DNA from 4 places in the Micromonospora sp. NPDC049497 genome. Region 1 is predicted to be linked to each of the others. Evidence: riboswitches for the same ligand, from Rfam matches in the RefSeq annotation. Region 1 holds a riboswitch; each other region holds the start of a gene.
What was found. A riboswitch is a leader RNA that binds a small molecule or an ion and turns the genes downstream of it on or off. The one in region 1 is predicted to bind cyclic di-AMP.
Positions count from the first base shown of each region.

Region 2: another riboswitch for cyclic di-AMP. It lies ahead of ACIBR0_RS17565 (transglycosylase family protein); the one in region 1 lies ahead of ACIBR0_RS20945 (C39 family peptidase).
Region 3: another riboswitch for cyclic di-AMP. It lies ahead of ACIBR0_RS23065 (coiled-coil domain-containing protein); the one in region 1 lies ahead of ACIBR0_RS20945 (C39 family peptidase).
Region 4: another riboswitch for cyclic di-AMP. It lies ahead of ACIBR0_RS04000 (coiled-coil domain-containing protein); the one in region 1 lies ahead of ACIBR0_RS20945 (C39 family peptidase).

Region 1 covers NZ_JBITMC010000015.1:145,719-147,910, forward strand. Annotated here, with positions in the region: gene ACIBR0_RS20940 (alpha/beta fold hydrolase) at 1-75, opposite strand, end outside; gene ACIBR0_RS20945 (C39 family peptidase) at 186-1,034, opposite strand; cyclic di-AMP (ydaO/yuaA leader) riboswitch at 1,260-1,402, opposite strand; gene ACIBR0_RS20950 (hypothetical protein) at 1,731-2,192, opposite strand, start outside.
Region 2 covers NZ_JBITMC010000012.1:2,662-4,853, reverse strand. Annotated here, with positions in the region: gene htpG (molecular chaperone HtpG) at 1-193, opposite strand, end outside; gene ACIBR0_RS17565 (transglycosylase family protein) at 302-943, opposite strand; cyclic di-AMP (ydaO/yuaA leader) riboswitch at 943-1,115, opposite strand; gene ACIBR0_RS17560 (ATP-binding protein) at 1,448-2,192, shown strand, end outside.
Region 3 covers NZ_JBITMC010000019.1:19,254-21,445, reverse strand. Annotated here, with positions in the region: gene ACIBR0_RS23070 (YibE/F family protein) at 1-842, shown strand, start outside; cyclic di-AMP (ydaO/yuaA leader) riboswitch at 1,009-1,139, shown strand; gene ACIBR0_RS23065 (coiled-coil domain-containing protein) at 1,144-2,157, shown strand.
Region 4 covers NZ_JBITMC010000002.1:161,775-163,966, forward strand. Annotated here, with positions in the region: gene ACIBR0_RS03995 (SRPBCC family protein) at 1-166, shown strand, start outside; gene ACIBR0_RS04000 (coiled-coil domain-containing protein) at 243-1,304, opposite strand; cyclic di-AMP (ydaO/yuaA leader) riboswitch at 1,309-1,440, opposite strand; gene ACIBR0_RS04005 (cation diffusion facilitator family transporter) at 1,591-2,192, opposite strand, start outside.

The DNA.
Region 1 (2,192 bases):
CTCCCCGGTGGCGCCCATGCCGTGCAGAAGCAGCAGGACGGGACGCCCGTCCCGGTCACCCGATTCATCGACCATGCGCGCAGTCTGCCACCGGCCGGACCGCCCGGGCGAGAGCCGCGACGCCGGTACGACAACGGGCGCCGACCCCCTGCTCGGAGGTCGACGCCCGCGGTGGAGCGCGTCGGTCAGGCGGAGTATCCGCGGGTGGCGGCCCAGTTCGCCAGGTCGATGGCGGTCATCCAGTACGCCGGGGTCGCCGGGTCGGCCGAGTCGGCGATGCGCACGAGGCGGCCGTCGTCGGAGTAGCCGACCACGGCGATGTAGTGGCCGCCGGGGAACGAGTGCCAGCCGCCCTCGGTGTCGGTGGCGGTGCCCGCCACGTTGACCACGACGCCACGGCCGTCGGCGATGGCGGCGACCACGTCGGCCTGGAGCCGGTCCATCTGCGCCGGGGTGGCCGCGCCGCCCGGGATCATCCGGGTGCGGTACGGGTCGCCCTTGACGACGGCGTTGAGGACGCGGGTGGTGTCCTCGGCCGAGTTCGTGCCCATCTCGGTGGTGCCGAGCGGGCCGGCGAGCTGGTCCTGGGTGCGGGCGATGCCGGTGGCGCTCAGGGCGTTCCGGACGGCGGCCGGACCGCAGTTGAAGTAGGTGGTCTGCGCCTCGTAGTCGTACTTCAGGATCTTGCGCGTCGGCGCCTTCGGCGGCTCCGGCTTGCGGGTCAGATCCGGGTTCGGCGCGGCGGTGCTGGCGGCGGCGCTCGGGGACGCCGGAGCCGCACTGGCCGGAGCGGCGCTGGACGGGGCCGCGGCGGTCCGGGCCTCGCCGCGCGACGCGACGGTGGTGTCGCCGCGCAGCTCCGCCACGCCGACCGGGGTCTGCGCGGCGGCCGGGGCGTCGTCGCCGCCGGTCAACAGGGCGCCGCCGGAGGCCAGGACGAGCGCGGCGGCCGACGCGGCGGCCACCTGGTACGGGCGCTCGGAGGCCAGTCGTCGGAGCTGTCGCTTGAGGTGGTGCTTCACGTGTTCCTCCACGGGCTCGGGGGCGAGCGGCACACCGGGTCCCCGCCGCGCAGGACAGCGACGGGCCCTCCGCGCGGACGACGTCGGCGCGGCGGTGGACCACTTCTGGAGAGGGCGCCCGGGACTACCGGGCAGCGCGGTGGGTCAGCTCGCGGCCACCGGCCGGGCGAGCACGGACACCGCGGCGCCGTGGAGACGGCGGAACAACCAGGGGGTGGGTGCGTGCTGCACGAGTGCAACTCCTTCCGGTGCCGCCTACCGGGTTAGCTGACGGATTCGGGCGGGAAGTACGCCCTACCGCGGGCCGTGGGCCCGCGGATTCACCCCAACGTGCACTGGGTCCCCGGTTCGTGATCATCACGATTGAGCGGGTCGGCGCGGCGTCGCTCCTTGCGATCGGGAACCGCACCGGACGCGCCGACACTACTGGCCGGTCACCGCCCTGCCAAGCCGCTCCCACCTGCGTAAACCTGTTTTGCGTCAGCAATTTTACGGCAGTTATGCACTGACGAGACTCAATGGGACGGGGGTCGCGGGAACACCCCTGAAGGGGACAACGGGACGAGCGTGCGTGATCGCCCCCGAACCGCCGGGAGCAATCGACCGGGCTGAGTCGGATGCCCCGTTCCGGAAACGTGTGACCGGCCTCACCGAAAAAGCGGGACAAAATCGCGCCGGAGCGCCGGAGCGCGGAACGCAGGCCGCTGCTCAGCCCACGCGGGCCGGCCGCCACCGCGCGGCGGCCACCGGCCGTGGCGCCGGCGCCACCTCCCGGGCCGCCGGCACCCGCCCCGGACGCAACCGGGCCGCCGCCGCGTACGCCTCGGCGGCGAGCGTACGCGCCGCCTCGGCGGCCACCTCGGCGTCCCGCCACGCGGCCTGTTCCCGCCCGGCTGCGGCCCGGTACGCGGCCAGCTTCCCGTCCCGTACCGCCCGAGCCAGCACCACCTCCTGCTCCACGGGGTGCCGGCGCGGGTTCCAGCCGTGCCGGTGGCCGAAGACGTCACTGAGCTGGCGGGCGGACAGGTCACCCCGCCAGTGGGCGGCCATCGCCGTCTGGTGCAGCCAGCGCTCCCGGGTCGCGTACTCGGCCGGGGTGCGGGGCGTGCGGGGGCTGGGCAGCGCCCCGGTGCCGACGAAGCGGCGGGCGGCGGTCTCCGCCTCGTCGTA
Region 2 (2,192 bases), on a different contig from region 1:
CGACGTCGAGGTCCTTGTCCACCAGGGACGCCAGCCGCACCTTGTCCAGCGCGTCGGAGGCGTTCGAGATCAGCTCGCGCAGGAAGACGTCCTTGTTCGAGTAGATCGAGTGGACCATCAGCTGGAGCAGCTGACGTGCCTCGGCCTGGAACTCCAACGTCTCGGTCCGGTTGCTCACACCGTGTCCTTTCATGCTCGACGACCACGAGAAGGTTCGCGGAAAGGATACGAGCCGTCGCGGACGGCGATGCGACGACGCCCGGCCGGTGGTGCCGGCCGGGCGTCGTGAATGGGGTACGCGTCAGAGACTGAGCCGCTGACCCGGGAAGATCAGGCCCGGGTCGCCGCCGACGACGCGCTCGTTGCGCTCGTACAGCGCACGCCAGCCACCGTCGACGCCGTGCGAGGTGGCGATCTTGGCGAGGGTGTCGCCCGGCTCGACCACGTGGGTCTCGCCGCTGCCCGACGGTGTGGTGTTCCGCGTCGAGCGCTCGTTGCCGGAGTCGCGCTTCGTCGTGCCGGAGTCGCGCTTCGTCTCCGAGGACCGCTCGGTCTTCTTCGGGGTGTACGCCTTGGTGGAGCCGCCCCGCTTGCCGCAGGTCGGCCAGGCGCCGATGCCCTGGCCGTCGAGCACCCGCTCGGCCACCGCGATCTGCTCGCCGCGGCTGGCCAGGTCGGCCCGCTTGGCGTACCTGAGGCCGCCGTAGCCCTCCCAGGTGCTCTGGGCGAACTGCAGGCCGCCGTAGTAGCCGTTGCCGGTGTTGATGCTCCAGTTGCCGCTGGACTCGCACTGGGCGATCGCGTCCCAGTTGACGCTGTCGGCCTGTGCCGGCGCGGCCGGGCCGAAGATCGCGACCGCGCCGGCCACGGCGCCGACGGCGAGGGTGCCGACGGCGGTACGACGGGCGGTGCGACGGTGCCGGGCCTGGTAGTCAGATGCCATCGATGTGTCCTCCACGCCTGCGAGGTCAGCTGTCGGGTTCGGGCCGAGGAGCCCGGCCGCCGAGGGCGGCTTCACCCCGAGGTGACGTGCACCGAGGAACGTGTGGGTCCCCCGCTCCGTGCCTGGGTGACGGGTTCCGACGGCCGGCGGCAGGATTAGGCGTTACCGACCGTGGTGTTCGCGTCGCGAACACGCTCGACGTTAGGGGCGCTTCGCGTCGATTGCCCACTTCTCGTGAACTTCCTCACCGCGCAGCGCGGGAGCACCGGCCGCCGACTTGCGCCCCGTCCGCACCTGTGGTCGCGCCAGCTTTCCCCGATGGTGACCTGTGGCGGGGACCACAGGTGGTGTGGAGACGGGTGCGTGTGGGTACAGACGATCTCCGGGGTGGCGGCGGATTCGCGAGCGTGCCCAGGTGCCAGGATGTGGGCAGCTAACGCCAGCAAGGGGTGGTGGGCCCCGGAACGGGGCTGCGATGGGACTCGGTCGAGGGTGACGCAACGGGTGGGTGACCTCTTCGTAGGCGGTGGGGACACCGGACGGCTGATGGCACGGCTCGACTGGTCCTCGACGCCCCTCGGCCCGGTCGAGCGCTGGCCCCAGAGCCTGCGCGCCGCCGTGCGGATGGTGCTGTCGTCCCGGTACCCGATGCTGCTGCTGTGGGGAACGGAGTTCACCCAGCTCTACAACGACGCCTACTCGGCACTGATCGGGGACAAACACCCCAGCGCCCTCGGTGGCGACGTGCGGGTCACCCTCGCCGAGGGCTGGGACGTGCTGGCCCCGCTGATCGACGAGGCGATGACGACCGGGGTGGCCAGCTGGGTGCCGGCCCTCCAACTGCTGCTCGACCGCTCCGGCTACCGCGAGGAGGCGTACTTCAGCGTCTCGCACGCGCCCGCCCGCGACGACGACGGCCGTACGGTCGGGGTGCTCACCGTGTGCAGCGAGGTGACCGAGCAGGTGGTCGGCGAGCGCCGGCTGCGTCTGCTGCGGGACCTGACGGTTGGCGGGGACGGACGCACCGTGGACGTGGCCGGCACCTGTCACCGGCTGGCCGAGGCCGTCGGCGGGTACGCGCTGGACGTCCCGTTCGCCGCGATCTACCTGCGTGACGGCGGCGTGCTGCGGCGGGCGGCGTGCGTCGGCGGGGACGTGGTGGCCGCGGCGCTTCCGGAGAGCGTGCCGACGGGCGAGGGGCGGGCCTGGGGCCTGCGGGAGGGGGCGGCGGGCACGGCCACCGAGGTCA
Region 3 (2,192 bases), on a different contig from region 1:
CGCTCGCCGGCCTCGCGGCGAGCTTCGCCATCCTGCTCACCTTCGTGCTGCCCGGGATCAGCGCCGGGCAGTCGCCGCTGCTCGTCGCGGTCGTCGGCGCCGCGTTGATCATGTTCGTGGTGCTGTACCTGACCCACGGGGTGACCGCGCAGACGTCCGTGGCGGTGCTCGGGACGCTCGGCAGCCTGGTGCTGACCGGCGTGCTCGGCACGCTCGCCACCGCCGCCACCCATCTGACCGGGTACGGCAGCGAGGACGCCACCACGCTGTCGATGTACCAGGCCGACGTCGACCTGCACGGGCTGCTGCTGGCCGGCATCATCATCGGCTCGCTCGGCGTGCTCGACGACGTCACGGTCACCCAGGCCGCCACGGTCACCGAACTGGCGCACGCCAACCCCGGGCTGACCCGGTTGCAGCTCTACCGGGCGGCGACCCGGGTCGGCCGCGCGCACATCGCCTCCACGGTGAACACGATCGTGCTGGCGTACGCGGGCGCCTCCCTGCCCGTGCTGCTCCTGCTCACCGCCGACTCGCGGGCGGTGACCCAGATCCTCACCAGTGAGTTCCTGGCCCAGGAGATCGTCCGCAGCGCGGTCGCCACCCTGGGTCTGATCGCCGCGGTGCCGCTCACCACCGCGCTGGCGGCCGTGGTCACCACGGCCGGCCGGCGGGGCGGTACGGCCACCGCCGGCGACACACCGCCCGACCCGCCGCTCCCCCGGGCGGCGGTACGGGCGGAGGCGCTGGAGGCGCTGAGCGCCCCCCGCGCGACGGACACCTCCCCCGCCACCCCCGGCAGGTGGCCCGACCGAGACAGGAGCACGGACACCGCATGGTGAAACTGCGTAGCGTGATCACGCGGCCCCACCCGCCTGATAGTCGCGTCACTGGTCATCGACTTTGGCTTCGAAATAGCTCGTTTGGTCGGCTACCAGACGTAGATCCCCAGGACGACTGTCGGGTAACCTCGCTGCCGGTCACCGCCGAAGGCGCGCAGCGGCGCCTGCGGTGCCGCCGCCCAATCGCCGCGAGGCGAACCGGGGACCCAGGTACCTGGGGTGAATCCGCGAATGCGGTAGGGGCCACTTCCGCCCCGAACCCGTCAGCTAACCCGGTCGGCGGTCGACGGAAGGGAACACTGTGACGGCACCCCTACGCCGCTGGTTGACACCTGTGGTGGCCGTGCTCGCCGCGCTGGCCGTGTTCGTCGGGCCCCTCCCGGCGTCCGCCGCACCGGCACCCCCGAAGCCCTCGGGCCACGACAGCCAGCCGACGTTGCTCAACGACGTCATCGAGGCCAAGAACCGCGACTTCGTGAAGGCCGAGGCGGCCCTGAAGAAGTCGCAGAAGCGCCAACAGGAGCTGGAGCTGGAGGTCAGCCGGCTCCAGCGCGAGCTGAACGCGCTCGCGCCGCAGGTCAACGAGATCGCGGCCCAGTCGTACCGGAGCGGACGGATCGGCGCCGTGTCGATGCTGCTGGAGGCCCGGACCCCGGACTCCTTCGTGCAGCGCGCGGGCGCCCTGGACGAGCTGAACATGGTCAACGCCAAGCAGCTCGCCGAGGTCAACGCGGCCAAGGCCCGCGTGCAACAGGCGAAGCTGGCGGTCGACACCGAGGTCCGGGACCAGCAGCGCCTGAGGAACAACATCAACCGGGATCGGGCCGCGGCCGAGAAGGCCCTCGACCTGGTCGGTGGCACCGGCCTCACCGGCGGACTGGTGAACGCCACGTCACCGGTCGCCCGGGTCGCACCGGGCCGGACGGCGGACGGCGACTGGCGGCCCGAGTCGTGCAGCCAGCCCGACCCCACGACCTCCGGCTGCGTCACGCCCCGGACGCTGCACATGTACAAGGAGGTCAGGCGGGCCAAATTCACCCGGTTCGTCGGCTGCTACCGGTCCGGTGGGCCGTACGAGCATCCCAAGGGCCGCGCCTGCGACTGGTCGCTCCAGAACAGCGGCTTCCGGTCCTGGTACAACAACGACACCCGGATGTACGGCAACAACCTGACCGCCTTCCTGGTCCGGAACGCCGACCGGCTCGGCATCTACTACGTCATCTGGAACCGACAGATCTGGTTCCCGGCGACCGGGTGGAAGTCGTACAGCGGTCCCTCGAACCACACCGACCACGTCCACGTGTCGCTGCTCTGACGGCGACCCGGACAGCGTGTCGAAGGGCCGCCCCG
Region 4 (2,192 bases), on a different contig from region 1:
GCGGCTGCGGGCCGAGCCGGACGGCGTCCTGCGGATCGAGGTGGAGATCGTCCTCACCGCTCCGGCGCCGTTGTTCGGCTACGCCTTCGCGCAGGCGCGCGCCGCTCACCTGGCCCTGGCCAGCCGGCTGGGCGCCGCCCTCGACCAGCGCCCGCCGTCGACCTGAGCGACCGTCCGGTGGGCGTACGCGACGGCCCCCGGTGGGCTGCCGCGAGGCGTCCACCGGGGGCCGTCGGCGCCGGTCAGTAGACCGACAGGTGCACGTGGTTGGTGTGGTCGCTGGAGGGGTCGCCGTTGGCCCCGCTGTACGACTTCCACCCGCTGCTGGGCAGCCAGATCTGCCGGTACCAGATCACGTAGAGCACGGCGAGCCGGTCCGCGTTGTTGACGTAGAACGCGGCGAGGTTGTTGCCGTACGTCCGGTCCCCACCGCTGGCGTCGCCACCGAAACCGTCCTGCTGGGCGGCGAAGTCGCAGGCGCGACCCTTCGGGTGCTCACCCGAGCCGCCGGGCCGGTAACAGGAGACGTACCGGGTGAAGCCGGCCGCCTTGGCCTGGTTGAGCGCGTGCAGGGTGCGCGGCGTGATGCAGCCGTCCGCCGGGGTCGGGTCGTTCACGCTGCACGACTCGGTCGGCCAGGAGCCGTCGGGGTTGCGCGGTGCCGGCTTCGCCGTCGCGCTGGCGGTGCGGCTGCCGCTGCTGGTCGGCGGGCTGGACGCCCGCTCGTTCGCCACGGTGAGGGCCTTCTCCGCCTGCTGCTTGCGCTTGGCCATCACCGTCTGCTGCTTGGTCTGCTCCCGGATCTCGACCTCCACGGCCAGCTTGGCCTGGGCGGCCTTGTCGCGGGCCTCCTGGAGCTGGCGCAGCGCCCGGTCCTCGTTGGCGGCGACCTGGTCCAGCGCGGCGGCGCGGTCCATGAAGCCGTCCGGGGAGCTGCTGTTGAGCAGGGCGGAAGCGGCGCTGAGCCGACCGGTGCGGTACGCGAGACCGGCGAGGTCCCCGACCTGCTGGCTGCGCTCGGCCAGCTCGGTCTCGTTCTTCTTCACCTCGGCGGCGAGCTGCTGCTGCCGCCGGAGTGAGGTGTCCAGGGCCCGCTTGGCGTCGAGGTAGCCCTTGCTGGCCGCTTCGAGCTGGGCCCGCAGGGCGGGGGTGCCGCCCTCCACATCGTCCCCGGGGGCGGCGAGGGCGGCGGTCGGGGCGGGGGCGGCGCCGGCGGGGACCGGTGTGCCGCCCAGGGCGACGGCGAGCGTCGCGGCGATCAGGGCCGCTGTCCGGGCGGCGCGTCGTCGTACGGGTGTTGGCATGCAGGTGTCCTTCCGTCAGCCGCCGACCGGGTTAGCTGACGGGTTCGGGACGGAAGATCCCTACCGCTGACGCGGATGCACCCCAGGAACGCGGTTCCCCGGTTCGCCGTGGCAGGCGATTAGGCGGCGGCCACCGCCGGCACCGGTGGGTGCCGCCTGGCGGAGGCCGGATCAGAGCCTACCGGTGCTGGTGGGACGCTTGCAGCGGTGGTGACGCATGGTGCGCACGTCCTTACCGACAAAACCGGCATAAGCGCACTTTACACACTCTGAATTAAGGAGATGCTCAACACCACTCGACTGTCCCGCAGGCCCCGGGAGTCGCCCCGGGCTCGATCTGCAACGTGGCGTGGTCGATCCGGAAGTCCTCCCGCAACGCCGTCCGGGCCGCCGTCAGCACGGCGCCGACCTCGGCGTCGGGGGTCGTGGTGAGGTGCGCCGAGGCCACGTCCATGCCCGACGTGAGGGTCCAGACGTGGAGGTCGTGCACCTCGGCGACGCCGGGCACGGCGGCCAGCCGGTCGTGCACGGCGGTGACCTGGAGGTGCTCCGGGGCGGCCTGGACCAGGATTCGCAGCGCGGCCCGGCCCAGTCGCCACGTGCGGGGCAGGATGAACACACCGATCGCGACCGCGACCAGCGGGTCGGCCCACCACCAGTCGGTGACGGAGATCAGCAGGGCCGCCCCGATCACCCCGAGTGAGCCGAGCAGGTCGCCGAGGACCTCCAGGTACGCCCCCTGAAGGTTGATGTTCTCCTTGGCGCCGGGGCGCAGCAGGCCGAAGGCGACGAGGTTCGCGAGCAGGCCGAGCACGGCCACCACCAGCATCGGGCCGGCGGACACCTCCGGGGGGTCGCCGAACCGGCGTACCGCCTCGACCACCACGT